DNA from 4 places in the Quadrisphaera oryzae genome. Region 4 is predicted to be linked to each of the others. Evidence: riboswitches for the same ligand, from Rfam matches in the RefSeq annotation. Region 4 holds a riboswitch; each other region holds the start of a gene.
What was found. Region 4 has a riboswitch for S-adenosylmethionine ahead of H7K62_RS05920 (hypothetical protein). Riboswitches for the same ligand answer to the same signal wherever they lie in the genome.

Region 1 (6,969 bases), on a different contig from region 4:
GCCGCGCCGCTCGTGCTGGGCATCGAGAGCTCCTGCGACGAGACCGGCGTCGCTCTCGTTCGCGGTGCGCAGCTGCTCGGGCACGCCGTGGCCAGCAGCGTGGACGAGCACGTGAGGTTCGGGGGCGTCGTCCCGGAGATCGCCAGCCGCGCGCACCTCGAGGCGCTGCTGCCGACGATGCGCCGCGCGTGCGAGGAGGCGGGTGCGACCCTCGCCGACGTCGACGCGGTGGCCGTCACGGCCGGGCCCGGCCTCGCCGGCGCCCTCCTGGTCGGCGTGGCCGCGGCCAAGGCCCTCGCGCTGGCGCTCGACGTGCCGCTGCTCGGCGTCAACCACCTCGTCGCGCACGTGGCTGTGGACGTGCTGGTCTCGGGTGCCCTGCCCGAGCGCAGCGTCGCGCTGCTGGTCTCCGGCGGGCACACCGAGCTGCTCGACGTCCGCAGCCCCGCCGGGACCGGGGTGGGGGCGCTGCGCGTGGAGCTGCTCGGCCAGACCCTCGACGACGCCGCCGGGGAGGCCTTCGACAAGGTCGCCCGCCTCCTGGGCCTGCCCTACCCCGGCGGTCCGCACGTGCAGCGCGCCGCCGAGTCCGGCGACCCGGCGGCCTTCGCCTTCCCCCGCGGGCTGACGGCCGCGCACGACCTGCGCCGCCACCCCTACGACTTCTCCTTCTCCGGCCTCAAGACCGCCGTGGCGCGCCAGGTGGACGCGCACCGCCGCGCCGGTGGCGAGGTGGACGGGCCCTTCGTCGCGGACGTCGCCGCCTCCTTCTCGGAGGCCGTGGCCGACGTGCTGGCCCGCAAGACCGTGAGCGCAGCCCAGGACCGCGGCGTGCAGACCGTGCTGCTCGGCGGAGGCGTGGCCGCCAACGCGCGGGTGCGCGGTCTGCTCGCCGAGCGGTGCGAGGCGGCGGGCCTGGCGCTGCGCGTGCCGCCGCTGCGGCTGTGCACCGACAACGGCGCGATGGTCGCCGCGCTCGGCGCGCTGGCGCTCGCCGACGGGCTCGGCCCCTCCCCGCTCGACCTGGCGACCGACCCCGGTCTGCCGGTCTCCACCATCGTCGTCTGACCAGGGAGCAGGTGCCGCGGTGCACGGCGAGTACAAGGTCCCCGGCGGCAAGCTGGTGGTGGTCGACCTCGAGGTCACCGGCCCGCACGAGCTGAGCGCCGGGGGAGTGCTGCGCGACGTCCGCATCTCGGGCGACTTCTTCCTGGAGCCGGACGACGCCCTCGAGGCGATCGACGCCGCGCTCGAGGGGCTGCCCGCCGACACCGAGGCCGCCGACCTGGCCGCTCGGGTCCGCTCCGCGCTGCCGGCCGGTGCCGTGCTCGTCGGGGTGACGCCGGAAGCGGTCGCCGTCGTCGTGCGGCGGGCCCTGGCGCGGGCGACGGGCTTCGCCGACCACGCGTGGTCGCTCGTGCACCGCGGGCCGGAGAGCCCCGAGCTGCTCATGGCCCTCGACGAGGTGCTCCTGGAGGAGGTGGCCCAGGGGCGGCGCGGGCCGACGCTGCGGGTGTGGGAGTGGGACCGCCCGACGGTGATCATCGGCAGCTTCCAGTCGCTGCGCAACGAGGTCGACGCGGAGGCGGCCGGCGAGCTCGGCGTGGACGTGGTGCGGCGGATCAGCGGCGGCGGGGCCATGTTCGCCGAGCCCGGCAACACCATCACGTGGTCGCTGACCGTGCCGTCGTCCCTGGTGGCGGGGATGGGCTTCGTCGAGTCCTACGCCTTCCTCGACGCCTGGGTGCTGGAGGCGCTCGCGGACCTGGGGGTCCGGGCCGAGTACCGCCCCATCAACGACATCGTCTCCGCCGCGGGGAAGATCGCGGGCGCCGCCCAGAAGCGCAGGCCCGGCGCGGTGCTGCACCACGTGACGATGTCGTACGACATCGACGCCACCAAGATGCTGCGGGTGCTGCGCATCGGCCGCGAGAAGCTCTCCGACAAGGGGACCACCAGCGCTGCCAAGCGCGTGGACCCGCTGCGCTCCCAGACCGGCATGGCCCGCGAGGACGTCATCAGCGCCATGGCCGCCTCGTTCCGCTCGCGGTACGGCCTCGTGGACGGGGACGTCACCGAGGCGGAGCTGGCGGCGGCGCGCGACCTGGCGCAGCGCAAGTACCTCGACCCTGCCTGGACCGCCCGGGTGCCCTGACGCTACGGTGCCGCCCAGGTCATGAGCGCCAGCGCCAAGCCCCGGCTCGCTGGCCGGCAACCCCCGCGTCGTGGGGTGCCCCGGGTGATGACCGGACCAGGCGTCCGCGCCCGGTAACGACGCGCTCCTCCTCGTCGGTCCCGGGCAGCGGCGCCCGGTGACGACCACCGATCGCCGAGGAGAGCGCTGTCGATGAGCACCACCACCCAGCCCACCGCCCAGCCCACCGCCCAGCCCACCACGCAGGCCGAGCGGCTCGCCGCGGCCCGCGCCCGCCTGCAGCCGGTCTTCGACGCCGTCGTCCGCGACGTGGTGCAGCGCGAGGTCGACCACCAGCTGCCGCGCGAGCAGGTGGAAGCCCTGGTGGCGGCGGGCTTCACGCGCCTGCGCGTGCCCGTCGAGCACGGTGGTGACGGCCTCGACCTGGTCTCCTTCACCGAGCTGATGATCGACCTGGCCGCAGTCGACTCCAACCTCCCGCAGATCTTCCGCGGGCAGGTCGCGTGGGTGGAGCACCTGCTCTCCCTGCCCGAGGGGCCCTACCGCGACGCGTGGTTCGCGCGCGTCGCCGCGGGGGAGTGGACCGGCAACGCGTGGAGCGAGACGGGCGGCACCACCCTGGGCGGCCAGTCGACCAAGGTGCGCCGCGACGCCGACGGCCGCTGGCGCGTCAGCGGCCGCAAGTACTACACGACCGGCACGATCTACGCCGGGTGGACCGACGTGGTCGCCCAGCTCACCGACGAGGCGACCGTGGCCGCGCAGGAGGCCGGGGACGCCGCCGCGGGGACGGTCACGGCGCTCGTGCGGCTGGACCAGCCCGGCGTGACCGTCAGCGACGACTGGGACGGCTTCGGCCAGCAGCTCACGGGCACCGGCACGCTGGTGCTCGAGGACGCGGTGGTCGCGGAGGACGACCTGGCGCCGTTCGACGACAGGTTCCGCTACCAGACGGCGCTCTACCAGCTGGTGCTGCTGGCGGTGCACGCCGGCATCGCCGCCGCGGTGGAGCGCGACACCGCCCACGAGGTGCGCTCGCGCACCCGCTCCTACAGCCACGGGCTGGCACCGGTGGTCCGCGAGGACCCGCAGGTGCTCGCGGTGGCCGGGGAGATCTCCTCGGTCGCGTTCGCCGCCCGCGCGATCGCGCTGGCCGCCGCGTCCGCCGTCCAGGGGGCGGCGGACACCGCGCACGACCGCGACAGCGAGGCCGACCTCGCCGCCAACGTCCGCGCGGAGATCGCCACCGCGCAGGCCCAGGTGGTGCTCTCGGAGAGCGTCCCGCGCGCCGCGACGCTCCTGTTCAACACCCTCGGCGCCTCGGGCACGTCGCGCGCGAAGGACCTCGACCGGCACTGGCGCAACGCCCGCACGGTCGCCTCGCACAACCCGGTGATCTACAAGACGCGCATCGTGGGTGACTGGTCCGTCAACGGCACCACGCCGCCGTTCGTCTGGGCCATCGGCACGCACACCCAGGCCACTGCCGCGCCCCAGCGCTGACCCCCTCGTCGCACTTTCCGCGGCACGTGCGCCCAGCGCGCCGCGAGAGCCGCACGTGCCGCGGAAGGTGCGCCCAGGCGCGGGGTCAGGTGGTGAGGGCCAGGCCGACGGCGAAGGCGCCGTAGGCCGAGGCCGCCGCCGCGAGGCGCACCGCGCTGACCCGCCGGGTGGTGAACAGCACCAGCAGGTAGCCGACGCAGGCGAGCGTGGCGACCGCGGCCAGCAGCAGCGGGCCCTGCACGTGCCAGCTGGTGAAGGCCAGGCCCAGGCCGGTGGGGATGGTCGCCTGGATGACCATGGAGCCCGCCAGGTTGCCCAGCGCGAGGGAGACCTTGCCCTTGCGGACCCAGATCAGCGCGTTGAGCATCTCCGGCAGCTCCGTGGCGATCGGTGCCAGGAGCAGCGCCACGAGGGACGCCGACAGCCCCAGCTGGGGGGCGAGCGACTCCAGCTGCCCGACGAAGACCTGCGACGCCGCGAAGATGACGGCCAGCGAGACGACCACCTGGACGACGACGGCTGTGGTGCTCGGCCGCTCGCGCTTCGGCTGGGCCTTCAGCGGCTCGAGGTCCTCCGCGCTGTGGGTCTCGCCGCCGGCGCGCACCTGGCGCCAGCAGTAGACGGCGTAGACGCCGAAGAACACCCAGCCGAGCCACGGCTTCACCGCGAACGCCACCAGGCCGAGGCCCGCGGCCACCGCGAAGCTCACGAGGAACCAGGCCTGGTCGCGCGCCAGGGAGCGCGTGTCGAGCTCGGCCAGCTGGGCGGTCTCGGCGGCGGTCGGTCCGCCGGCGGCCACCGCGAGCCCGCCCCGGGAGGAGCCCGTGGCCGCTCCTGCGGCTCCGACCCGCTCCGCGGCCACCACACGGCTGCCGGCGCTGCGGCGGACCGCGCGGCGGTTGGCCAGCAGCACCACGCCGACCACGGCGTAGGCCAGGCTGCCGACGACGAGCGGACCGCCCAGCGCCGCGCCGACCCCGACGTCAGCGCCGGTCTCCTCGGAGCCGAACAGCACCGCGACGAGCGTGACGACGCTCTCGGGCAGGGCGGTGCCAGCGGCGGCCAGCACGGTCCCCACGGCGGCCGACCCGACGGCCATGCGCACGCCGAGCCACTCGACGGCGTTGACGAACCACTCGCACGCCAGGTAGATCAGGACGGCGCAGCCGAGCAGCAGGACGAGGGTGAGCAGCACGCGGTGCCTCCGCAGCAGGTCGCCGCCCCCGTGCGGGCGCGGCGAGGAGGCGGCGAGCCGGGGACCCGAGGGGCCCGCGACCAGCTCACCGCCATCGGTCAGGACGAGTCGTGGTGGCCCGCGCGGCGGGCCGATGACGACGCTAGCGGGTCCTGCGGCGGGGGCCAAGCAGTTCGGTCGCCCGAAAAGAAGGCCACTGACCTGGGCGAACGCCCGCGGGGACTTCGGCCGGCCGAAACCGCGGACGCGACCGGCGGGCGCGTCCGGGAAGGTTCAGGAGCGCAGGGCCGCGGCCCACTCCGGGGCCTGGCGCTCCACGTCCGCGTGAGCTCCGGCGAGGTCGACCGGCTCGCGCAGCACCCGCGGCGCGCGGGCGCGCAGCCGGGGGCGCAGGGCCGGCAGGGCGGCCGCGACGGCGAGGGCCAGGGTGAGCAGCAGCACCGGGGCGGCGAGCGCGACGGCGAGCACGACGACAGCGGTGGACACCGGGAGCCCTCCTCGACGACGGCTCGGGCGGCGGTGGTGCCGCCCGGGTTTCGGTGGACCGAAACTACCACCCGGGACGCTCGTCCGCAGGGGGCTGGCCGGTGTCCACCGACCAGCCCCCTGCGGACCCGCTCAGCCGGCCAGCCACGCCTCCACGCGCTCCAGCGCCCCGCTGACCAGGGTCGCGGGGGCGTGCGCGGCGGCCTCGATGCCGCTGCGCGCCACGGCGGCGAGCTGCGCGTCGTCGAGGCCCAGCACCGTGCGGGCCGTCTCGTACTCCTCCAGCAGGCCGGGACCGAAGAGCAGGGAGTCGTCGGTGTTGACCGAGCAGGGCACTCCGGCGTCCAGGAGCCGGCGCAGGGGGTGCTCGGCGAGGGAGGGGACCACCCCGAGCAGGACGTTGGAGGTGGGGCAGACGTCCAGGCACACGCGCTCGGCCGCCAGGCGCTCGACGAGCGCCGGGTCCTCCACGGCGCGCACGCCGTGCGCGATCCGGCCGGCCCCGAGGTCGTCCAGGGCGGAGCGGACGCTGTCAGGCCCGAGCAGCTCCCCGGCGTGCGGAGCCGCGACCAGACCCCCGGCGCGCGCCACCGCGAAGGCGCGGGCGAAGGGCGCCGGCGGGCCGAGCACCTCGTCGTGGGCCAGGCCGAACGAGACCACGCCGTGGTCGACCCGGGTCACGGCCAGCTCCGCGAGCTCCTCCGCGTCCTCGGGCGGCAGCACCCGGATGGCCGTCACCATCAGCCCGAAGCCCACGCCCAGGCGCGCCGCCGTCGAGCGGCCCTCGTCGAGGGCGACGTCGAGGATCTGACCGGCGTCGGCCAGCTGCGGGCTCTCGTAGTGCGGCCACAGCTGCGGCTCCACCCACACCGCACCGTCGGCGGCGGCGTCCTCGACCACCTCGCGCACCACGCGGCGCAGGTCGTCCTCGGTCTTGATGCACTGCGCCGCGGCGTCGTACAGGCCGGCGAAGGCGCCGAAGTTCCCGTAGCCGCGGGTCTCCGGCACGGGGATGCCGTACCCGGCCGCCAGCTCCGCCAGCGTCGAAGGGCGCATGCAGCCCTCCAGGTGGGTGTGCAGGGAGGCCTTGGGGAGCAGGCGGAGGTCTCGCGCGGTCATGCGCGCAGGCTAGGTGGCGGTCGCCAGCCGTGGGGGGCTCAGGCCCGCTCCCGGCCGCCGGCGCGGTGGCAGCCGGCCAGCACGCGCCGGACGACCGCTGCCGCCGCCCGCTCCGCGTCCACGCCGAGCGCGACCCGCACGGTGCCCGCCGGGTCGGGGTGGTGCACCACCGCGCCGCGGTCGTGGACCTCGACGCGACCCGGCGGGCCGAGCTCGAGCAGCTCCGGCTGCACGAGCAGCAGCGCGGTCACCGGGTCGTGCGGGACTCCCCACGGCTCGTCCCAGAACTCCCACCACTGGCGCACCTGGGCCGCCAGGGCGGCGCCCAGCGGCCCGGCCGCGGCGATGCGCTCGACGTCGCCCGGCTCCAGCCGCACCTGCTGGGTGACCTCCAGGCCGACGACGAGCGTGGTGGCGCCGCTGGTCAGGACCTCAGCGGCCGCGACCGCGTCGCTGCGGAGGTTGTGCTCGTCCTCCAGGAGCCCCTCGGGGGTGAGCGCCCCGTCCCAGC
Region 2 (6,969 bases), on a different contig from region 4:
GTCGGGCAGGGCCCGGCTCTGCGCGCCGAAGTCGAGCAGCGTGAACTTCAGGTCCTTGGGGTTGGTCGCGATGTCGTCGACCGTCGCGGAGCCGACGTCCACGCCCGGCTTGAGGGTGATGAGCCCGGCCTGCTGCAGCACGTACAGGCCCTGCGCCTCGTTGGCGGGGTCGGAGTACAGCGAGACCGTGCCGCCCTGGGGGATCTCCTGCGGGGTCTTCCACTTGGCCGACCACAGCCCGAAGCCCCAGCGGAACACCGGCGTGGCGGCCTCCTCCTTGAAGTCGGGGTTGGCCTTCAGCACCTGCCCGAGCCAGAGCTTGTGCTGGTAGATGGTGCCGGCCACCTCGCCGTCGCTGACGGCGCGGTTGATGGTGTTGGAGTCGGCCAGAGCCTTGAAGGCGATGGTGATGCCGTGCTCGGGGGCGACGTCCTTGGCGATGTACTCGATGAGCGCCTGCTCGCGGGCGTTGCCCTCGGCGGTGGCCACGTACAGCGTGGCGCCGGGGGTGGTGTTGGCGGTCTCGGTGCCGCCGAGGCGGGGGACCACCACGGCGGCGGCCACCGCGAGCACGGCGACGGTGCCGCCGGCCACCCAGGGCCACCGCCGGCGCTTGCGGACCTCGAAGCCGTGGCCGGCTCCGCCGCCGTCGGTGCCGTCGGGGCCGCTGCTGGTCTGGCGGGTCTCAGTGGTGGACATCGGTGAGCTCCTTCGGGGACGTGCTGGCGCTGGGGGCGGTGGAGGACGACGACGACGAGGGCGCCGCGCCGGGCGTGCTGCTGCTGCGCTGGCGCGGGAGGCGGCGGCGCGAGTGGGGGGTGGTGGCGCGCACGGCGGCGTCGCCGAGGGCCTGGACGGCGGCGACCAGGGCCACCAGCACGACGATCGTGGTGATCATGACGTTGTGGTCGAAGCGCTGGTAGCCGTAGGTGACGGCCACGTAGCCGATGCCGCCGGCGCCGATGGTGCCCGCGATGGCCGAGTACTCGATCATCGCGATGGTGTTGATGGTCAGGCCGCCGAGGATCGACGGGACGGCCTCGGAGAGCTTGACGCTGGTGAGCACCTGCAGCGGGGAGGCGCCGGAGGCGCGGGCCACGCGGACCAGCGCCGGAGGCACCGAGCGCAGCGAGTTCTCGACGATGCGGCTGAAGAACGCCGTCCCGGCCAGCGCCATCGGCACCACCGCGGCGGGGATGCCGATGTTGGTGCCGGTGACGAACCGCGTGAACGGCACGAGCGCGGCCATGAGGATGAGGAACGGCAGCGACCGCCCCACGCTCACCACCGCGGACAGCACCTTGTGCAGCACCGGCCGCGGGGTGAGCCCGCCCGGCCCGAGCGCGTCGAGCGCCACGCCCAGCGGCACCCCGAGGACGACGACGATCGCCATCGTCACCCCGACCATGACGAGCGTGTCGCCGAGGGCCGGCAGCACCAGCGCGGGGATCTCCGCCCAGGTCAGGTCGGTGCTCGTCGCGGCCAGCACGGGGGAGAGCAGGACCGCGCTCATGCCACGACCTCCAGGGTCTGCCCGAGCGTCTGAGCGGCGACGCGCTGCTCCGCGGCGTCCGAGGCCTCGCGCTGGGCGTGCAGCCCCAGGCCGATGAGGGCGGCCTCGACGTCGTCGTCGTCGAGGTGTGCGGGGGCGCCGACGACGGCGTGGCCCACGGCCACCCCGGCGACCGTGCTCAGCGACGCGCCCAGGAGCTCCAGGTCGGAGCCGAGGGCGCGGGAGGCGCGCACCAGCCAGTCGGCGGGGACGCGGTTGCCCGCGTGGCTGACCACCCAGACCGAGCGCTGGGCCGCGCTGCCGTCGTCGGCCGGCTCCGAGCCGGCGTGGGCGCGGCGCGGCAGGAGCGCGCGGCCGAGCGGGGACGACGGGGTGTGCAGCAGGTCGACCAGCGCCCCGTGCTCGACGATGCGGCCGTGGTCGAGCCGCGCGACGGTGTCGGCCACCGCCACGACGGTGTCCATCTCGTGCGTGATGAACAGGACGGCCAGCTGCAGGTCGTCCCGCAGCTCCTTGAGCAGCGCGACGATGCTCGCGGTGGCCTGCGGGTCAAGGCCCGAGGTCGCCTCGTCGGACAGCAGCACGCCGGGGCGCAGCGCGAGGGCGCGGGCGATGCCCACGCGCTGGCGCTGGCCGCCGGACAGCTCGTGCGGGTAGCGGTGGGCCTTGTCCGCCAGGCCGACGCGCTCGAGCAGCTCGGCCACCCGTGCCTTGCGCTGCGCGGGGACCACGCCGAGGTGCTTGAGCGGCAGCTCGACGTTCTGCGCGGCGGTGCGGCGCGTGAGCAGGCCGTCGGCCTGGAACACGGTGCCGATGCCGCGGCGCGCCTCCCGCAGGTCCTTCTCGGACAGTTCGGTGAGGTCGCGGCCGCCGACGACGACGGCACCCGACGTGGGGCGCTCCAGCAGGGTGGTGCAGGCGGCGAGGGTCGACTTGCCGGCGCCGGACGGACCGACGACGGCCGTGATCTCGCCGGGGGAGACGGTCAGGTCGAGGGAGTCCAGCACGGTGGTCGCGTGCTGGCCCTCGCCGTAGGTCTTGGTGAGCGACCTGAGCTCGATCACGGCTCGATCACCGTGGCCTCCAAGGTGGGTGGGGGTGGTCCGGGGCAGGGGGCATCGCCCGCTGGCGGTCACGCACAGTGACGGCAAGCGGGTGGTGCGGGTGTGCCGCGAGGGCGGCGGAGGGGGTGCGACGCGCGGTGCAGGGACCGCTGCCGGGTCCCGGGAGGGGCCGCCGGTGCAGCGGTGCAGGTGCTGGTGCCGGGGTCGCCGGCGGGTCAGCGGGCTGCGGTCAGGCGCGTCGCCAGCGACAGGAGTCGCTGGTCAGGGCGTGCATCAGCACGTCGTCTCCTCGGAGTCGTCCTTGCCCGTGCCGGTGAGCACGGACCTGGTCTTCACCCGGAGCACCCCATGACGAGCAGGGTTGCCGGCCAGCGAGCCGGGGCTTGGCGCTGGCGCTCATGACCTGGGCAGGACCGTAGCGGGTCGATCGCCCGCGAGTCAACGCTGCGTCACGACGAGCGTGTCAGGATCTTCACGCCGGCTGGCACGCGGCGGCCTGCCGCGCGGCTCCCGGGGCCGCTAGCGTCCGCGCGTGGACATGACGCGCGCCGCGGACCTGGTCGAGAGGGAGGCCGGGCGGCTCGCCGCGGCCCTGCGGCCGGAGGCGCTCGCCGTCGTCGTCCCCGGCTGCCCGGGGTGGACGGTGGCCGACCTCGCCCGGCACACCGGCGGGGTGCACCGGTGGGCGCGCGCGGCGCTGGGCACGGCCCCGGACGGCTCTCCGGGGGAGGAGCCCTCCGGGCCCCAGGACGACGACGCCGTGCCGGCCTGGTTCGCCGAGGGCGCGGCGGCGCTCGTGGCCGCGCTGGCCTCGGTGTCGCCCGCAGCGCCGTGCTGGACGTTCGCGGCCGTGGAGGCGCCGGCGACCGCCGCCTTCTGGGCGCGGCGCCAGGTGCACGAGACCGCGCTGCACCGCTGGGACGCCGAGTCGGCGCTCGCGGCTGCCGGCCTGGGCGCTGCGCTCGACCCGGCGACGTGGCTGGAGGAGGACGTCGCCGCGGACGGCGTGGCGGAGGTCGCCGGCGTCATGCTCCCGCGGCAGGTGCGGCTCGGGCGCACCCCGGCCCTGCCGGGCGCGCTGGCGCTGGAGAGCCCGTCGGGTCGCTGGGTGCTCGGTGGAGGCGCCGAGCCGGTGGCGGAGGTCAGCGGGCCGGCGCCCTCGCTGCTGCTCCTGCTGTGGCGGCGCACGGCGCTGGTCGAGGAGCTGGACAGCGGCCGGCTGGCGCTGGCGGGCAGCCGCGAGGCGGCGGAGCGGCTGCTCTCCGGCGCCCTCACCCCCTGACCTCCTCCCCCCTCCCCCCGACGATCAAGGACGTTGCACCCGCGGTGCGGGTGCGTCTTCCTTGATCGTCGCGGGGGGCGTCAGAGGACGCGCAGGCCCAGGTGGGCTGCGAGGGCGGGCGCCAGGTCCACCAGCTGCACCGCGTCGACGGCGCACCCGCGCAGCCCGTCGGCGCCGCGCAGGTCGGTCAGGGTGGCGCCGCGCAGGTCGACGTCCTCGCAGCGCGCTCCCGCCAGGTCGGCGTCGGTGAGGTCGCTGCCGGCGAACGCCACCCGCCGCAGCTGGGCGCCGGTGAGGTCCGCGCCGCGCAGGTCGCAGCCGTCGAGCACCACGTCGGTGAGCTGCGCGTCCCGCAGCACCGCTCCGTCGAGCCGGCAGCGCCGCAGCACCACCCGGTCGAGCCGCGCGGTCGGCAGTCGCAGCGCCGAGAGCCGCGCGTCCGCCACCTCGGTGTCGGCCCAGTGCGTGCGGCTCGCGTCCGCGCCCACTGCGGAGACGCGCCCCCACCGGCTCCCGGCGATCCGCATCCCCGCGAGCAGCGCTCCGTCGAGCACGGCGTCCTCCACGGAGCTCTCCAGCACCGCCAGCCCCTCGAGCCGCGCCTGGGCCAGCTCCGCGCCGTCGACCAGGGCGCAGTCCCACCGCCCCGACAGCAGCACGGAGCGGTCGGCCAGGTCGAGGTCCGGCAGGACGACGTCGGGCGGGCGCGGAGGCGTCGGTCCCGCGCTGCCGCGGCGCCGAGGTGGCCTAGTTCCCATGATCACGGAGGGGAGTCAGGAAGCAGGAGGGCGGCTGCTCGCCGTCGAGCAGGAGCCGCACGGCGGCCCGCGCCGCGACAGCGCCCACGAGGTTGCCCGTGCCGCAGTACCCACCGACCGCTGCCACCTGGCCGTCGGGACCGTCGTCGACGAGCCCGCACAGCGCTCGGCCCTGCGCCTCCGGCGCGGTGTAGCCGACGGAGGCGCCCCAGCGGTGGGCGACCTCGTCGGGGCGCAGCGGGCGCCCGAGCAGCCGCTCCGCGACGCGCTCCACGTGCGCCTGCACCGGCGGCGTCGGGTCGGTGGAGGTGGTCCACTCAGCGTCCCGGTCGACGTCGCGCCCGCCCCCGACGAGCAGCCGCGGGCCCTGCCGGCCGGGAGCCCCGTCGTCGACCTGGGCGTAGTCGTAGCCCCACCGCTCGTACACGCCGCAGGGCACGCGCTCGCGGACGCGCGCGGCGTCGTCGTCCAGGGGGGCGGTCGCGAGCATCTGCAGCCGCGCGGTGCGCACGCTCGGCGCCCGTCCGCCCAGCTGGGGGAGCAGGACGTCGAGCCTGCCGTCCACGGCGACCAGCACCACGCCCGCGCTCACCGCGCCGCGGTCGGTCTCCACGCGGCCGGGGCTGACGCGCCGCACGCGGGTGCCCTCGTGCAGGCGGATGCGCTGCTCGCCGTGCGCGCGCCGCACGTGCGCGAGCACGCCCAGGTGGCGGACCACCGGGTTGGCCTGCGCGTCGTCAGGCAGGAACAGCCCCTCGCCGGCGGCGCCGGAGACCTCCTCGACCGCGATGCCGTGCTCGCGCAGGGCCGCGGCCTGCGCGGCGCAGTCGGCGAGCTCACGGGCGCGCTCGTCGTCGTCGACACCCACCCCACCGGCCAGTCGCAGCGAGCCAGCGCGGCGGACCACGGCGCCGGGTAGAACCTCCGCGAGGTGGTCGAGCTCGGCGAGGGTCTGGCGGTACAGCCACGCCGCGGGCTCGGCGCCCCAGTCGCGGACGGCGTCGTGGAAGGACGGCGCGGTGCCGCCGAGCAGCAGGCCGCCGTTGCGGCCGGCGGCTCCCGCGGCGACGCGCCCGGCGTCGACGCCGACGACGGTCAGGCCGCGCGCGGCGAGCTCCTCCACCGCGGCCAGGCCCGAGCCCCCGAGCCCGACCACGCAGGCGTCAGCGGTCGCGTCACCCCCGAGCGGCGGCAGGCCCGGCCAGGACGCGACGCGAGGGTCGGCGTCCCAGCCGGGGGCGTTCCTGTCGACTGTGATCACGGGCGGAAGGCGCTCGGGAGGTCCATGATCACGGGGGAGGGGGAGGTCAGGGCTCCACCGTCTGGTGCTTGCCGACGATGGTGATGCCCGACTCCGTGACCGTGAAGCCGCGGGCGCGGTCGCGCTCGGGGTCCACGCCGACCGTGGAGCCCTCGGGCACCTCGACGTTCTTGTCGAGGATGGCCCGGCGGACCACCGCGTGGCGGCCGACCTTGACGCCGTCCATGAGCACCGACCTGTCGACCGACGCCCACGAGTGGACGTTGACGCCGGCGGCCAGCACGGAGTCCTCCACGAGCGCACCGGAGACCACCGAGCCGGGACCCACCACCGAGTTGATGGCGTGCCCGATGCGGCCCTGCCAGCCGTGCACGAACTTGGCCGGCGGCAGCGGCGGCTGCTGGCTGTAGATCGGCCACTCGTAGTTGTAGAGGTTGAACACCGGGTGCACCGAGATGAGGTCCATGTGGGCCTCGTAGTAGCTGTCCAGCGTCCCCACGTCGCGCCAGTAGTCCTTGTCACGCGGGGTCGAGCCGGGCACGTCGTTGTCGATGAAGTCGTAGACGCCCGCGCGGCCCTGGTCCACGAACCACGGGACGATGTCGCCGCCCATGTCGTGGCGGGAGCCCTCCAGCACCGCGTCCTTCGTGACGGCCTCGGTGAGCGCCTTCGCGTCGAAGACGTAGTTGCCCATCGAGGCCAGCACCTCGCCGGGGGAGTCCGGCAGGCCCTGCGGGTCCTTCGGCTTCTCCAGGAACGCGCGGATCTTGCGGCGGTCGGTGGGGTCCACGTCGATGACGCCGAACTGGTCGGCCAGGGCGATCGGCTGGCGGATCGCGGCGACGGTGGCGGCCGCCCCGGAGGAGATGTGGCTCTCGACCATGGCCGAGAAGTCCATCCGGTAGATGTTGTCCGCCCCGACCACGACGATGATGTCGGGCCGCTCGTCGTTGATGAGGTTGAGGTTCTGGTAGATCGCGTCAGCGCTGCCCAGGTACCAGTGGGGGCCCCGGCGCTGCTGCGCGGGGACCGGCGTCACGTAGTTGCCGAGCATCGTCGACATGCGCCACGTCATGGTGATGTGGCGGTCG
Region 3 (6,969 bases), on a different contig from region 4:
GCCTGCTTGACCTCGACGCCGACCCACTGTGGGTTGCTCAGTGCCACGCGCTGCACGGGCCACCGCGCGACGGCGAGCGATGGCGCCGCACGCTGGTCGCCGTCATGGGGGATCGGGACGGGAGGGTCGTGGGGGCGGCGACCGTGGCGCGCAACTGGGTCCACCCGGGCCAGTACTCCTGCGCAGTCGACGTCCACCGCGCCTGGCGCCGCCAGGGGGTTGGGCGACGGCTGCTGGACGGCGTACGCGAGGTGCGGCCCGAGACACTGCCGCTCATGAGCAAGCTGCGCCCGTCGAACGCTGCGGCCATGGGATTCCTCGCCGCGGCCGGAGGTGGCGTTCGCCAGCGCAGCCCAGGGCAGGTTGTCGACGTTGATGATCATCGCGTGCTCGCCTGGGCCGAGCGGCACAGGGCAGCAGCGGCGCACAGCGGTTTCCCTGGATTGCAGACCGAGTCACTGGACAGGCTGGACGCCGAGCAGCTGGCGCAGGCCTTCGCCGAGCAGTACCTGTGGGTGCACGCTTCGTGGTCGCCGGTCCCGACCGGGGCACCTCGGCGCGCGCTGGAATCGGTCGCCGCCGCGACAGCGGCGGAAGCGGACCGGGGGTGCAGCTCAGGAGTCTGGTGGAACGGTCGCCTCATCGCGATGGTGCTGGTCTTCCCAGCTGAGGTCGGGTGGGAGGTCGTCGCGGAGACGGTGGTGCGTGATGTCGCGGCGGCCGGCGTCCCGCCTCAGCTGACTGGGGTGGATGTGCTGCGCGGTGCCTTGGCTCGGACCATTGCTGAGGTCGCCGGTCGGGGCGGGGGCCTGCTCGAGCTGGACGGTCACGTGGACGACCCCCACCTGCAGTCTGCGCTCGACGGACTGCCGCTTGCGCAGCTCCGACCGTTGCTGCTGGTGCAAGCCCCGTGAGCTGACACGGGCCGACCTGGCCCATGTCAGCTTCAGGCTTGCGCACGATCTCGCGCCAAGGCGTCTCACCCACGACCACTGACCGAACACCCTGCCCCATGTCGCTACGAGCGCCGTGACGTCGAGTGACCGAGTCTCAGACGCCCTGTTCGGTGGTCGTCTCGCCCAGGGCGCGGTGAACGAGACCGGTGATGGCCGCGCACCTCGCCCTCGGCGCAAGGCGGTGACCGGACACGCCCATCCGTCTTTGACGGGTCAGTCAGTCTCCTCCTAGAGTCCGGTCCCGGTCATGAGCGGCAGCCTCAGGCCCTGGCTGGCTGCCCAGCAACCCTCGTCCGCGTGGGGTGCTCCAGGTGAAGACCCGGCCGCGCAGAGCGCGCGGCAAGAGCGGACCTGCGAGGAGACGTCATGGCGCACGCGCCTGCCCGAGCGAGCACCTCTGCCAGCACGAGCACCGTGCCGGAGGCAGCGGACCTGCACCGCGGCCTGAAGACCCGGCACCTGGTGATGATCGCCCTCGGCGGCGTCATCGGGTCCGGGCTGTTCATCTCGTCGGGCTACACGATCTACCAGGCGGGTCCACTGGGCGCCGTCATCGCGTACGTCATCGGCGCCCTCGTGGCGTGGCAGCTCATGACGTGCCTCGGAGAGCTGGCCGTGCAGATGCCGGAGTCCGGTGGCTTCCACGTCTACGCCCACCGCATCCTCGGGCCCGGCACGGGCTTCACGACGGCGTGGCTGTACTGGCTGTGCTGGGTGGCCGCCATCGGCTCGGAGCTGACCGCGTCGGGCCTGCTCATGCAGCGCTGGTTCCCCGGGGTGCCGGTCTGGGTGTGGTGCGCGGTGTTCGCGGCGCTGCTGCTGGCGGTCAACCTCGCGCCGGTGCGCCTGTACGGGGACACCGAGAGCCTGCTCGCGGGCGTCAAGGTGACCGCCGTCGTCGTCTTCATCGTGGTGGGGGCGCTCGCGATCGTCGGGATCAGCGCCTCCGGGGCGCCCGCACCGCTGCTGTCGAACTTCGTCACGCCCGACGGGCTGCTGCCCGCCGGCATCGGCGGCGTGCTGGTGGCGGTGCTCGCGGTGTTCTACGCCTTCTCCGGCACCGAGCTCATCGCCATCGCCGCGGGCGAGACCGACGACCCGGCCCGCGTGGTCCCCAAGGCCGTCCGCACCACGATGGTCAGGCTGGTCGTCTTCTTCATCGGCGCGATCGTCGTCATGGCCGCGCTCGTGCCGTACGCGCAGCTGGGCAGCGCCGACGAGTCCGTCGAGAGCAGCCCGTTCGTCACCGTCTTCGCCGCCTCCGGCATCCCGTACGCCGCTGACGTCATCGCCGTCGTCATCATCACCGCGCTCATGTCCGCCGGGGTGTCCGGGCTGTACGCCTGCTCCCGGCTGCTGCGCTCGCTGGCCCTCGCCGGTGACCTGCCGAAGGCCTTCGCCCGCACCGACCGGCGGGGCATCCCCGCGCTGGCGGTGGTCGTCAGCCTCGCCGGTGGCCTGGTGTCGCTGGTGAGCTCGTACGTCGCGGCGGGCACCGTGTACGTGGTCCTCGTGTCGGTCGCGGGCTTCGCCGTGGTGGCGGTGTGGGCGGTCATCGCGCTCGCGCAGCTCGTGCAGCGCCGGCGTCTACGGGCGGCCGGGGTCGACCCGGCCTCCCTGCCGTACCACTCGCGCTGGTACCCGTTCGCGCCGCTGTTCGTGCTGGTGGCGTGCGCCGTCTCGGTCGTCGCGTCCCTGTTCGACGGGGCGCAGCGGACCGCGACGATCATCGGCGTCGTCTTCACCGCCGCCTGCTACCTCGTGCACCGCCTGCGCCGCGGTGCGTCCTCGTCCAGCGCAGAGAAGGTCCCCGCATGAGCAAGCCCCTCGTCGTCGCCCTCTACGAGCAGGCCAGCGTCGGCTGCGGCGGCGCCCCCGGCCTGTGGACCCACCCCGCCGACGACCGCGTGGGCGTCAACAGCCTCGACCGCTGGCGCCACGTGGCCACCACGTCGCAGCAGGCGGGGCTGCACGCCCTCTTCCTCGCCGACGTGCTCGGCCTCTACGACGTGTACGAGGGCTCCCTCGACGCCGCCGTGGGGGAGGCCGTCGAGGCCCCCGCCAACGACCCCTTCGCCTACGTGCCCGCGCTCGCCGAGGTGGCGCGCGACCTCGCCTTCGTGGTGACGGCCTCCACCACCTACGAGCACCCGTTCTCCCTGGCCCGGCGCTTCGCCACGCTCGACCACCTCACCGGTGGCCGCACCGGCTGGAACGTCGTCACCAGCTACCTCGAGAGCGCCGCCCGCAGCTTCGGCCTGGACCAGCAGCTGGCCCACGCCGACCGGTACGGCCGCGCCGACGAGTTCCTCCACGTCACCCACCAGCTGTGGGAGGAGAGCTGGGACGACGACGCCGTGGTGGCCGACAAGGCCGGCGCCACCTGGGCCCGGCCGGGCTCCGTGCGGGCGCTGCACCACGACGGCGAGCACTTCCGCGTCCACGGCCCGGCGCTGACCTCACCGTCGCCGCAGCGCACGCCCACCCTGTTCCAGGCCGGCTGGTCGCCGCGCGGCAGGGAGTTCGGCGCCCGGCACGGCGAGGTGCTGCTGCTGCCCATGGCCGACCCGTTGAAGATCCGCTCTGGTCTCGACGACGTCCGGGCCCGCGCCGCTGCGCTCGGCCGGGACGCCGACGACCTGCGCGCCCTCGCCCTGGCTCGTGTGGTGGTCGGTCGGACCGAGGCTGAGGCGCAGGCCAAGTACGACGACCTGCAGAGCACCTACCGCCTGCGCGCCCAGCTGGTCTCCTACTCCGGCGACACCGGCATCGACATCTCCCGGTACGCCGACGACGAGCCGCTCAGCACCACCACCAACGGCCTGTCCAGCTACGTGCTCAAGGCCGGACCGGGCTCCCCGCCGCTGACCGCCGGCGAGGTGCGCCAGCGCTTCTCCTCGGTGGCGCGCGGCGGCGACCTCTTCTTCGTCGGCACCCCCGACCAGGTGGCCGACGCCATGGGCGAGCACGCCGCGGCGGCCAGCCTCGACGGCTACATCCTCAACCCGCTGCTCAGCCCCGGGACGCTGGAGGACTTCGCCGAGCTGGCCGTGCCGGCCCTGGCCGCGCGGGGCCTGTACGACCCGGCCGTGAAGACCGGCACGCTGCGCTCGCGGATCTTCGGCGCCGGCCGCGACCGCCTGCCGGCGACCTACCCGGCGCTGCGGCCGCGCTGAGCTGTGGCGGTCCCGCAGCTGACCTCGGTCAGGTGCGGATGCGCCGGTCCAGCACCACCTCGACGCAACTGACCTCGGTCAGTCCCGGGACTGACCGAGGTCAGCCGCCGCGCCAGGTGACCAGCCTGGTCGGCGCCCGGACCCGGGAGGCCCCCGCAGGTCTTCACCTCGGGCCCTTGGCCGCAGGAAGATGCAGGGCGTGTCGTACGACGTCCTGCTGTTCCTGGCGCCCGACGAGCCCGAGCGCTGGGCCGCAGCCGTGGAGGGCCAGCTCACGGCGCTCGAGCAGCACCCCGGGGAGCCGGGGCTCGTCCTCGACGACTGCATCGAGCGGATCGCCGCGTCCCTGGCGGACGCGGTGTGGGCCGGGCCACCGCGCGGCGACACCACCGAGACGGCGGCGCTGCTGACCTTCGTCCCGGACGCGGCCGCCACCGTGCGGGACCTGCTGCAGGAGCTGGCGCCGACCCTGCGGCCCTTCGTCGCGCACGACCTGCAGGTGGACGACTTCCTCACCTGAGCCGATCATCAGTGCCGTGCGGTGCGAGGGCCTGCTCCTGGACGTCTACGGGACGGTCCTCCACGATGACGACGACGTGCTCGCGCCGATCTGCGCCCGCGTGGCCTTCCTCGCCCGCGAGACCCTCGCGGCGGCGGCGGAGGCCCTCGGCTCGCGACGCGCAGTCGAGGAGGCCGGCTCCCTCGTCGAGCGGCTGCACTCCTTCTGGCGGAGCCCACCCGCCTTCGCCGATGCCCTGGCGTTCCTGCGCGAGGTCCGCGTCCCCGTGTGCCTGGTGTCGAACATCGACACCGACGACCTGGTCGCCGCGCTCCTCGCACACGGCATCGAGGTGCAGGCCGTCGTCACGAGCGAGGACGCCCGCGCCTACAAGCCCCGACCGGAGCCCTTCGAGATGGGGCTGCGGGCGCTGGGCCTGGCGCCTCAGGATGTTCTGCACGTCGGTGACTCGCTGACCTCCGATGTCGCCGGCGCGGCCGCCCTCGGCATCCGCACGGTCTGGGTGGACCGCCGGGGCCGTGACCTGCCGGAGGGAGCCAGACCGACGCACACCGCGGCGCACCTGGGCGAGCTGCTCAGCCTCCTGGAGGTGTGAAGACCACGTCCGCCGCCTCGCGAGGCTGGAACCGGGCCGTGAAGTCCCCTTCCTTCGGGACCCACACCTCGTCCCACAGCCGCTCGTGGTCCCTGCCGAGCCGGATGTCACGGGCCTTGCCCTGCGCCGTCGCCGTGTCCAGCTCGACGTCCACCCACACCCGCACGTCGAGAGCGTCCAGCACGCCGGGGTGGAAAAGCCCGATGACGTCGACGACGACGACGGCCGCCGCGCACGCGCACCGCACCGGGAACCGCCTCGACGAGGGCCCGGGTCAGCGTCGACTTCCCGGCCCGCAGAAACCTGAGATCCCTACGACCAGCGGGGCCCGCTGCGCAGCGATGCGCTCGGCGAGCAGGCGCAGGGTCACCCGTCGGGCATCAGACGGGGTGTGCATCACGAGACGCCGCGCCGCGTCACCAGCGGATCCGTCACGTGGGCGAGGAGATCGGGGCTGGTCAGCGGAACGGTGTTCCACACCGCGGTGGCCGTCCCCCGTTCGGCGTCGACGGTGAGCCGCACGCGGTGCGGGCTCGTGATGACGAAGAGATCCGCGCTCCAGGTGCCGCCGTGCCACGCGCCGGAGGCGACCACCGGGCGCCCCAGAGGTGCGCTCTCGCTCCACCGGCCGTGCCCGACGAGCACCGTCGTGGACCGGCCGAGGCGCACCCCCCACCCGCTGCCCTCGGGGTGGATCTCCACGGTCGTCCCCTCCGTGAGCGCCGAGCCCCGTGGCGTGGCGTCGACCCCGGCGACGACGCTGCGCCCGTCCGGACCTGACCCGCAGGCCACGGGGAACGCCAGCTCAGCCAGACGGAGGTGCAGCGCCCGCTCGTCGTCGTCCTCGTGGTCGACGGGTGCGTCGAGCTGGGGGAGCAGGCAGTCGTGCACCGCGCCCGGCGCTGCTCCGCTCGGGCCGTCACCTGCGGTCATGGCGACGACGAGGTCGTGCTCGGGGTAGACCAGGCACAGCTGCTCGTAGGCCCCGTAGCCGCGGAAGCCGCTGCGAGACTTCCAGAACTGGTACCCGTACCCGCACCCGGAGTCGACCGCCAGCGGGTCCTCCGCTGGCTGCACCGTGGGCACCTGGCAGGAGGTCGCGGCTCGGATCCAGTCGGCGGCCACCAGCTCCTGCCCTCCCCAGCGTCCTTCCCGGAGCAGGAGCTCGCCGAACGCCGCCACGGCTTCCGTCGTCAGGTGCAGCCCGTGGAAGCCGAAAACCTCTCCGCTCTCGAGCCGGTCCCACTCGGCCCGTCTGACGCCCATCGGCCGGAACAGGCGCTGGTCCAGGAGCTCCGGGAGGGACGTTCCCGTGACCCGTTCCACCAGGCGCGCGAGCACGTAGGTCGTCGCGTTGTCGTACACGTGGCGGGAGCCGGGCTCCTCGTCGAAGGGCACACGGAGGAAACCGCGCGCGAGGTCTGCCGGCTCGAGGGCCCACGCATCCTCGAGGCTGTCCGCGGCATGACCGGCAGTCATCGTCAGGAGGTGGCGCACGGTGAGTCGCCGCGCTCGTGGGGAGGCTGCGGCCGGGACGCTGTCGGGCAGGAGGTCCACCACTCGGTCCTCCAGGTGGAGCAGCCCGTCCTGCACCGCGAGCCCCACCGCGGTGGCGGTGAAGGACTTGGTGAGCGAGTACAGGAGGTGGGGGCGCTCCGGTGCGTAGGGGGTCCACCAACCCTCAGCCACGACCCGCCCGCGGCGTACCACCACGAGCGAGTG
Region 4 (6,969 bases):
CCTACCTGGTGCTCGAGCAGTCCCCGGCATTGGTGGGTGAGCGGCACGAGCGCCTGCGACCGGGCCTGAACCACCTCGCCTTCCACGCCGGCAGGCGCGAGCAGCTCGACGCGCTGGTCGCCGCGTCTGCCGGCCACGGCTGGCGGCTGCTGTTCCCCGAGCAGCACCCCTTCGCCGGGGGGCCTGACCACTGCGCGGCCTACCTCGAGGACGAGGACGGCTACGAGGTCGAGCTGGTCGCCTCCTGACCCGCGCCGCCAGGGGTGGCGAGCGCGAGGCTCCGTGCAGGGGGAGGCGGCGCCGATGCTGCTGCAGCCGGCGGTCCGGGACGGGGTGGGCGCTGGGCGCCGACGAGCGCGCCCGCCTCGCCCCGGCCGTCGTTCATCGCCTTCTGCAGGCCGCGTCCCATCGGACGAGCGTGGCCGCCGACGTTCGTCGTCGTCCACCTGCCCCGGGTGGATCTGGTCCGCTCCCGGCATGGCCCAGGGTGGCCCTGGTCCACTCCCAGGGGACCAGGGCCACCCTGGGCCAACGGGGTGGGGGCGGTCAGGCGGGCGTGAGGTCCCGGCGGGGCAGCGGGCTCGAGTAGACGACGCTCGTGGTGATGCCGCCGAGCGTCGCCAGCTTCCCGGTGATGCGCTCCAGGTCGCGCATGCTGCGGGCGAGCACCTTGAGGATGAAGCAGTCGTCACCGGTGACGTGGTGCGCCTCCACCACCTCGGGCAGCACGGCGAGCAGGTCGTGGAACGGCTTGTAGTTGCCGCTCGGGTACGCCAGCCGCACGAACGCCTGCACGGCGTAGCCGAGCGCCTCCGGGTCGACCACCGCGGTGTACCCGGTGATGACGCCGAGGTCGGTCAGCCGGCGCAGCCGGTCCGCGGTCGCGCTGGGGGAGAGGTTCACCGCCCGGGCGAGGTCCGCGACGCTCATCCGCCCGTCCTTCTGGAGGGCCTCCACGACGCCCCGGTCGACGGCGTCCAGCACGATCTGCGGGTTCGACGGCACGCAGGCCAGGATGCCAGCGGATCCACGGCGCAAGGGCTCAACCGCCGTGGAACACCCCTGTCCAGCGCAGCGCCACCCCGCTTCCATGGACGTCATGACCAGCCCCGCGACCTCCGCCGCCGACTTCTTCGCCGCGCGCCTCGCCCACCAGACCGACCCTGCCGACCTCGCCCACGCCCGCGCCTCCGGTGCGGCGCCGCTCGTCGTCGACGTCCGCTCCGCCGCCGGGTGGGCGGCCGGCCGCATCCCCGGCGCCGTGCACATCCCCCTCGCCGAGCTCACCGACCGCATCGGCGAGCACGCCCCCGACCCCGACGCCGATGTGGTCGTCTACTGCTGGGGCCCCGGCTGCAACGGCAGCACCCGCGCGGGGCTGGCGCTCGCGCGAGCCGGCTACGGCTGCGTGAAGGAGCTCGTCGGCGGCTACGAGTACTGGGTGCGCGAGGGCTTCGCCGTCGCCAGCGACACCGGCCGCAGCCGCCAGGCACCGGATCCGCTCACCGCGCCCGTCAGATGATCGGCAGGATGGCGCTTTGGTGGCCCGGCGCGTGTACCGCCGGCGCTACCGGCGGGCCCTGGCCGGCGGGACCGGCCCGGTCAGCCTCGAGCTTCCCGGGCCTTGACGGCCTCGGCCAGGGTGGCGTGCAGGGAGATGACGCGGTGCACGCCGGTGAGGGTGAGCAGCCGCCTCGCCTGCTCGCTGGCGCCGACCACCGCGAACCGTCCGCCGCGGACGGTGGTGCGGCGCAGCGCGGTGAGGAGCGCTCCGAGGCCGGCGGAGTCGACGAAGCCGACGTCGGTCAGGTCCACCACCACGTCGCGGACGCCCGCTGCCTGGCGGTCGTCCGGCAGCGCTTCCTCGGTGGCGCGTCGGAGCCGGGGAGCGGACACGAGGTCCAGGTCCCCCACGAGCGTCACGACGCAGAGCGAGACGCCGCCGGCGGGTGGGTGGACCGCCACCGCCACCGCCAGCAGCGGGCGTGGTCCGGACGCCTCGAGGGTCGAGGTGGTCATGGTCGCTCCGCTCTGCCGGAGTGCGTCGGGGTCGCAGCGCGGGGTGCACCACGCCGTGACCTGGGGATGTGACTGACCGTAGGCAGTGGTTGACGGGCGGCACAGGGCCGGAGGGCCCTGGTGGGGTGCGCGCGCGGGGCGGCGGGTGCAGGGCGCCGTCGCCTCGGCTGGCGCGGCGCCGTCGCCTGGCTGAGCCTTCACCCGTGGACCTGGACCTGCGTGGACGCGTCGTGCTCGTCGTCGGTGGGCGGGGGCTCATCGGCTCCGCCGTGGTGCGGCGGCTGACCGAGGAGGGCGCCACCGCCGTGGTCGCCTCCCGCTCCACCGACCCCGACGACGCCGGCACCCGCCTGCGCCTCGACGCCCGCGACGACGCCTCGGCGGCCGCTGCCGTCGAGGCCGTCCTGGCCCGGCACGGCCGGCTCGACGGCCTCGTGGTCACGGCCGCGCCCAGCGCGCAGACCCTGGACGCCTCCCGCAACGACGACCCGGCCCAGGTGCTGGAGGCGTTCGACGCGAAGGCCGTCGTCTTCCTCCGCCTGGCCACCGCGGCGCTGCCGGTGATGCGCGCGGCCGGCTACGGGCGCGTGGTGGGCATCAGCGGGCAGAACGCCTTCCTCACCGGCAACACCACCGGCGCGGTCCGCAACGCGGCGCTCATCGTGGTGGCCAAGAACCTCGCCGACGCGGTCGCCGGCACGGGCGTCACGGTGAACACCGTCAGCCCCGGCACCGTCACCCCCACCCCGGCCGCCGAGGTGCAGCCCGGTCGCGGCGGTGAGTCCAGCCCGGACCAGATCGCCGACCTCGTCACCTTCCTCCTCTCCCCGCGCACCGCCGCGATCTCGGGGGAGTCGATCGCCACGGGCCACCGCGTGCGCGGCGTCGTCTCCTCCTGAGCCCGTCCCCCCGGGGCTCACGACGACTGTGGTGTGCGTCCGGCCGGGTGATCGGCCGGCCGGCGCCCGCAGCGGCGGCGTCGGCCGCCGATGCGGATCACGGACGGGAGCAGCCCGCTCCCGCACCGACCACCGGCGAGGAGGACCGACGGCGATGAGCGCACAGGCCATCTCGGCCGGGTCGCTGCGCCTGCCCGGCCGCGGCGGCGCGGCCAGCGGAACCCCCGCCGAACAAGCCGTGCAGCGGGCGCAGAAGGCGTACGCGCAGGCCGTGGAGCGGCTGCGGACGGACGCCCTGCAGCGCGCCGACGCCCAGGTCATGAAGATCGACCAGGCGGCGGTGGACTTCGCCGGCGGTGCGCTGGCGCAGGCCCAGGCGGCTCTGGTCCGTGAGCAGCGCCAGACCGAGGCGGCGTCACAGGCGCGCACCCCGCGCACCCCGCGGGCCTCAGAGCCGGACGCGCAGCACCTCGCCCAGCCCGTCGCTGACAGCGTGGAGCTCACCACCAGGCCGCGGGCTGAGGACGCGCGCCACGAGCACCGGGCCCACCGCGACCGGCAGCGCCTCGACGACGAACTCACCGCGGTCCTGAGCGTGAACACCCTCGCGTGACGGTCGGGGGCCGCCACCGCGATCTGCCGGGCCGGCCCGTGAGTCCGCCCTTGACGGGCCGGCACCCGATCCGTCACGCTCGTCCCGCACCACACGTTCCACCAGTCCCACAGGTCATGAGCGTCAGCGACAAGCCCTGGCTAGCTGACCGGCAACCCTCGCTCTGCGGCGGGGTGCCCCAGGTGACGACCCGACCGGACCCCGCTGCCAGCGGAGGCCGGTAAGCGCGAGGCCCCGTCCGGGGCGGAAGAGGTCCACCCGTGTCGCAGATCCAGCTGGCGCTCGCCCTCGACGGCGCCCGACCGAGCCTCCCCTCAGCCGGCACCGCCGCAGCCACCACCGCCGAGCTGGTCCACCACGTCCGCGAGGCCGAGGTCGGCCTGCTCGACCTCGTCACCCTCGACGCGCCCGAGGACCGCGCTCCCGACGAGGCTGGCAGCGGCCTCGGCGGCGGGGTCGGCGCCGTCCTGGCCGCCGTCCGGCTGGCCGCGGCCACGCGCACCGTCGGGCTGCTGCCCACCGTGCACGCCGGGCGCACCGAGCCGTGGACCATCGCCCGCGCCGTCCACGAGCTCCACACCACCGCCCCCGGCCGCGCCGGGGTGCTCCTGCGGGTCCCGGTGCCCGCCGACGAGCAGGGCTGGGTGCAGGCGGTGCGCCGCAGCTGGCCGGCCGGCAGTCGCCTGCCCGTCGTGGCTCTGCCCGGACGCGGCGGTCGCGACCACCGCGCGCTGCCCGCGGACGCCGCCGACCTCGGCTTCGTGACGCCGCGCACCACGGTGGACGCCCAGCAGCTGGTGGCCGCGGCCCGCAGCGCCGGCGCGCCCCGCCACCTGCTCGGGGACCTCGTCGTCGTCATCGACGACAGCTCCGCCCGCGCCCGGCAGCGCTGGGAGCGCTCGACCGGGGAGGCGCCGAGCACCGCACCCGAGGGCGCGCGCGTCTTCGCCGGCACCCCCGGGCAGCTCGCGGACCTGGCCCTGGGCTGGCGGGCCGCTGGGCTGGCAGGCCTGCGGCTGCACCCGGTCGACCCGGCACGGGACGTCCGGGGCGTGACCCGCGGCCTGGTGCCCGAGCTGCAGCGCCGCCGGGCCTTCCGCCGCTCCTACCGCGGCGCCGACCTGCGCGACCGCCTCGGCGAGCCCGCGGCAGCGGCCGCCGCCGCGTGAGGGGCGCTGGAACAAGCCCGCCCCCGCCGGGGCTGAGCACGGCGTGAGCACGCAGCACCTGCACCTCGCCCTCGCGCTGGACGGCGCGGGGTGGCACCCCGCCGCCTGGCGCGAGCCCACCGCCCGTCCGCGCGACCTGTTCACCGCGGCCTACTGGACCGACCTCGTCCGCGAGGCCGAGGCAGGTCTGCTCGACCTGGTGACCATCGAGGACGCGTTGCGCGTGCAGTCCGCCGACCGCACGGACGTGGTGGTGGGCCGCCTCGACGCCGTGCTCCTCGCGGCGCGGCTCGCGCTGGTCACCGAGCACATCGGCCTCGTGCCGAGCGCCACGGCCACGCACACCGAGCCGTTCCACCTGTCCAAGGCCGTCGCCACGCTCGACCACGCCACCCGCGGGCGCGCTGGGGTGCGCGTGCAGGTCTCCCTGAGCCCCGACGAGGCCGCCCAGTTCGGCCGCCGCCCCGCTCCCGACCTGCCCGACGCCCTCGACGAGGCCCGTGACTGGGTGGAGGTGCTCCGCCGCCTCTGGGACTCCTGGGAGGACGACGCCGAGATCCGCGACGTCGCCACCGGCCGGTTCGTCGACGCCGCCAAGCTCCACCCCATCGACTTCTCCGGCCCGCACTTCTCCGTGCGCGGCCCGGCCATCACCCAGCGCCCGCCGCAGGGCCAGCCGCTCGTGGCGGCCCTGTCCCACGTGCCCGTGGCGCACCGGTTCGTCGCGCGCTGCGCTGACCTGGGCTTCCTCACCCCCCACGACGACGCGCGCCGCCTCGTCGCGGCCGTCCGCGACGAGCGCGAGGTCCAGCCGGCCTGGCCGGACGGGCTCGGCGACCAGCCGCTGCGCCTGCTCGGCGACGTCGTCGTCGTCCTCGACCCCCGCCCGGGGGCCGCAGCGGAGCGGCTGGCCCGCCTCGACGGGACCGCCGGGGCGCCCCTGGCGCAGACCAGCGACGCGCTGGTCTTCGCGGGAACGCCCGGCGAGCTCGCCGACCTGGCCCTGGCGTGGCGGGAAGCGGGGCTGGACGGGCTGCGGCTGCGGCCCGCCGTCCTCCCCGACGACCTGCGGGCGATCACCCGCCAGCTCGTGCCCGAGCTTCAGCGCCGCGGCGCCTTCCGCACCGCGTACGCCGGGACGACCCTGCGCGAGCGCCTCGGCCTGCCGCGTCCCGCCAACCGCTACGCCCAGGGGGTCAGCAGATGAGCAAGCGCCAGGTGCACCTCGCGGCGCACTTCCCCGGTGTCAACAACACCACCGTGTGGTCCGACCCCGCCGCGGGCAGCCACATCGACCCCGACTCGTTCGTCAGGTTCGCGCAGACCGCCGAGCGCGGGAAGCTCGACTTCATGTTCCTCGCGGAGGGGCTGCGGCTGCGCGAGCACGCCGGACGCATCTACGACCTCGACGTGGTCGGCCGCCCCGACACCTTCACCATCCTCGCGGCGCTCGCCGGCGTCACCACGCACCTCGGGCTCACCGGGACGATCAACTCGACGTTCAACGAGCCGTACGAGGTGGCACGCCAGTTCGCCACCCTCGACCACCTCTCCGACGGTCGGGCGGCGTGGAACGTCGTCACCAGCTGGGACGCGTTCACGGGGGAGAACTTCCGCCGCGGCGGCTTCCTTGGGGCGGACCAGCGCTACGACCGCGCCCGCTCCTTCCTGGAGACGGCGCTGGAGCTGTTCGACTCCTGGCGGGGTGACGAGGTCCTCGCCGACCAGGCCACCGGCCGGTTCCTGCGAGCCCCCGGGCCCGGGGCGTTCTCCCACCGCGACGCGTTCTTCGACATCGCCGGGCACACCACCGTGCCCCGCAGCCCCCAGGGTCGGCCGGTCGTCTTCCAGGCCGGTGACTCCGAGGAGGGCCGGGAGTTCGCCGCCGAGCACGCCGACGCCATCTTCAGCCGCCACGCGACGCTGGAGGAGGGCAGGCCGTTCTACGCCGACGTCAAGGCCCGGCTGGCGAAGCACGGGCGCCAGCGCGACGACCTGCTCGTGCTGCCCGCCGCCACCTTCGTGCTCGGCGACACCGACGCCGAGGCCGAGGAGCTGGCCCGCGAGGTGCGCCGCGCGCAGGTCAGCGGCGCCACCGCCATCGTCTTCCTCGAGCAGGTGTGGAACCGCGACCTGTCGCACCTCGACCCCGACGGCCCGCTGCCCGACGTCGACCCCGTGGTCGGCGAGCAGGTGATGAGCCAGGGCCGCGCCAGCGTCCGGATGCACCGCGACCCGCTGGCCACGGCGAGGGCGTGGCGCGAGCGCG

Region 1: linked by a shared signal. The riboswitch ahead of H7K62_RS01065 (acyl-CoA dehydrogenase family protein) and the one ahead of H7K62_RS05920 (hypothetical protein) in region 4 are both predicted to bind S-adenosylmethionine.
Region 2: linked by a shared signal. The riboswitch ahead of H7K62_RS10725 (methionine ABC transporter ATP-binding protein) and the one ahead of H7K62_RS05920 (hypothetical protein) in region 4 are both predicted to bind S-adenosylmethionine.
Region 3: linked by a shared signal. The riboswitch ahead of H7K62_RS12040 (amino acid permease) and the one ahead of H7K62_RS05920 (hypothetical protein) in region 4 are both predicted to bind S-adenosylmethionine.

The regions. Positions count from the first base shown of each region.
Region 1 covers NZ_JACNME010000001.1:247,973-254,941, reverse strand. Annotated here, with positions in the region: gene tsaD (tRNA (adenosine(37)-N6)-threonylcarbamoyltransferase complex transferase subunit TsaD) at 1-1,068, shown strand, start outside; gene H7K62_RS01070 (lipoate--protein ligase family protein) at 1,088-2,155, shown strand; SAM riboswitch class IV at 2,173-2,281, shown strand; gene H7K62_RS01065 (acyl-CoA dehydrogenase family protein) at 2,348-3,658, shown strand; gene H7K62_RS01060 (sodium:calcium antiporter) at 3,744-4,853, opposite strand; gene H7K62_RS01055 (hypothetical protein) at 5,127-5,339, opposite strand; gene add (adenosine deaminase) at 5,472-6,458, opposite strand; gene H7K62_RS01045 (nucleoside hydrolase) at 6,497-6,969, opposite strand, start outside.
Region 2 covers NZ_JACNME010000004.1:461,269-468,237, forward strand. Annotated here, with positions in the region: gene H7K62_RS22440 (MetQ/NlpA family ABC transporter substrate-binding protein) at 1-699, opposite strand, end outside; gene H7K62_RS10720 (methionine ABC transporter permease) at 686-1,513, opposite strand; gene H7K62_RS10725 (methionine ABC transporter ATP-binding protein) at 1,510-2,577, opposite strand; SAM riboswitch class IV at 2,870-2,981, opposite strand; gene H7K62_RS10730 (maleylpyruvate isomerase family mycothiol-dependent enzyme) at 3,116-3,859, shown strand; gene H7K62_RS10735 (pentapeptide repeat-containing protein) at 3,940-4,617, opposite strand; gene H7K62_RS10740 (NAD(P)/FAD-dependent oxidoreductase) at 4,607-5,878, opposite strand; gene glgC (glucose-1-phosphate adenylyltransferase) at 5,925-6,969, opposite strand, start outside.
Region 3 covers NZ_JACNME010000005.1:234,172-241,140, reverse strand. Annotated here, with positions in the region: gene H7K62_RS12045 (GNAT family N-acetyltransferase) at 1-914, shown strand, start outside; SAM riboswitch class IV at 1,200-1,308, shown strand; gene H7K62_RS12040 (amino acid permease) at 1,371-2,774, shown strand; gene H7K62_RS12035 (NtaA/DmoA family FMN-dependent monooxygenase) at 2,771-4,132, shown strand; gene H7K62_RS12030 (hypothetical protein) at 4,332-4,652, shown strand; gene H7K62_RS12025 (HAD family hydrolase) at 4,669-5,247, shown strand; gene H7K62_RS12020 (hypothetical protein) at 5,228-5,494, opposite strand; gene H7K62_RS12015 (serine hydrolase domain-containing protein) at 5,644-6,969, opposite strand, start outside.
Region 4 covers NZ_JACNME010000002.1:519,679-526,647, reverse strand. Annotated here, with positions in the region: gene H7K62_RS05950 (VOC family protein) at 1-248, shown strand, start outside; gene H7K62_RS05945 (Lrp/AsnC family transcriptional regulator) at 547-1,005, opposite strand; gene H7K62_RS05940 (rhodanese-like domain-containing protein) at 1,091-1,522, shown strand; gene H7K62_RS05935 (STAS domain-containing protein) at 1,603-2,019, opposite strand; gene H7K62_RS05930 (SDR family NAD(P)-dependent oxidoreductase) at 2,223-2,918, shown strand; gene H7K62_RS05925 (hypothetical protein) at 3,073-3,531, shown strand; SAM riboswitch class IV at 3,644-3,764, shown strand; gene H7K62_RS05920 (hypothetical protein) at 3,792-4,700, shown strand; gene H7K62_RS05915 (LLM class flavin-dependent oxidoreductase) at 4,744-5,907, shown strand; gene H7K62_RS05910 (NtaA/DmoA family FMN-dependent monooxygenase) at 5,904-6,969, shown strand, end outside.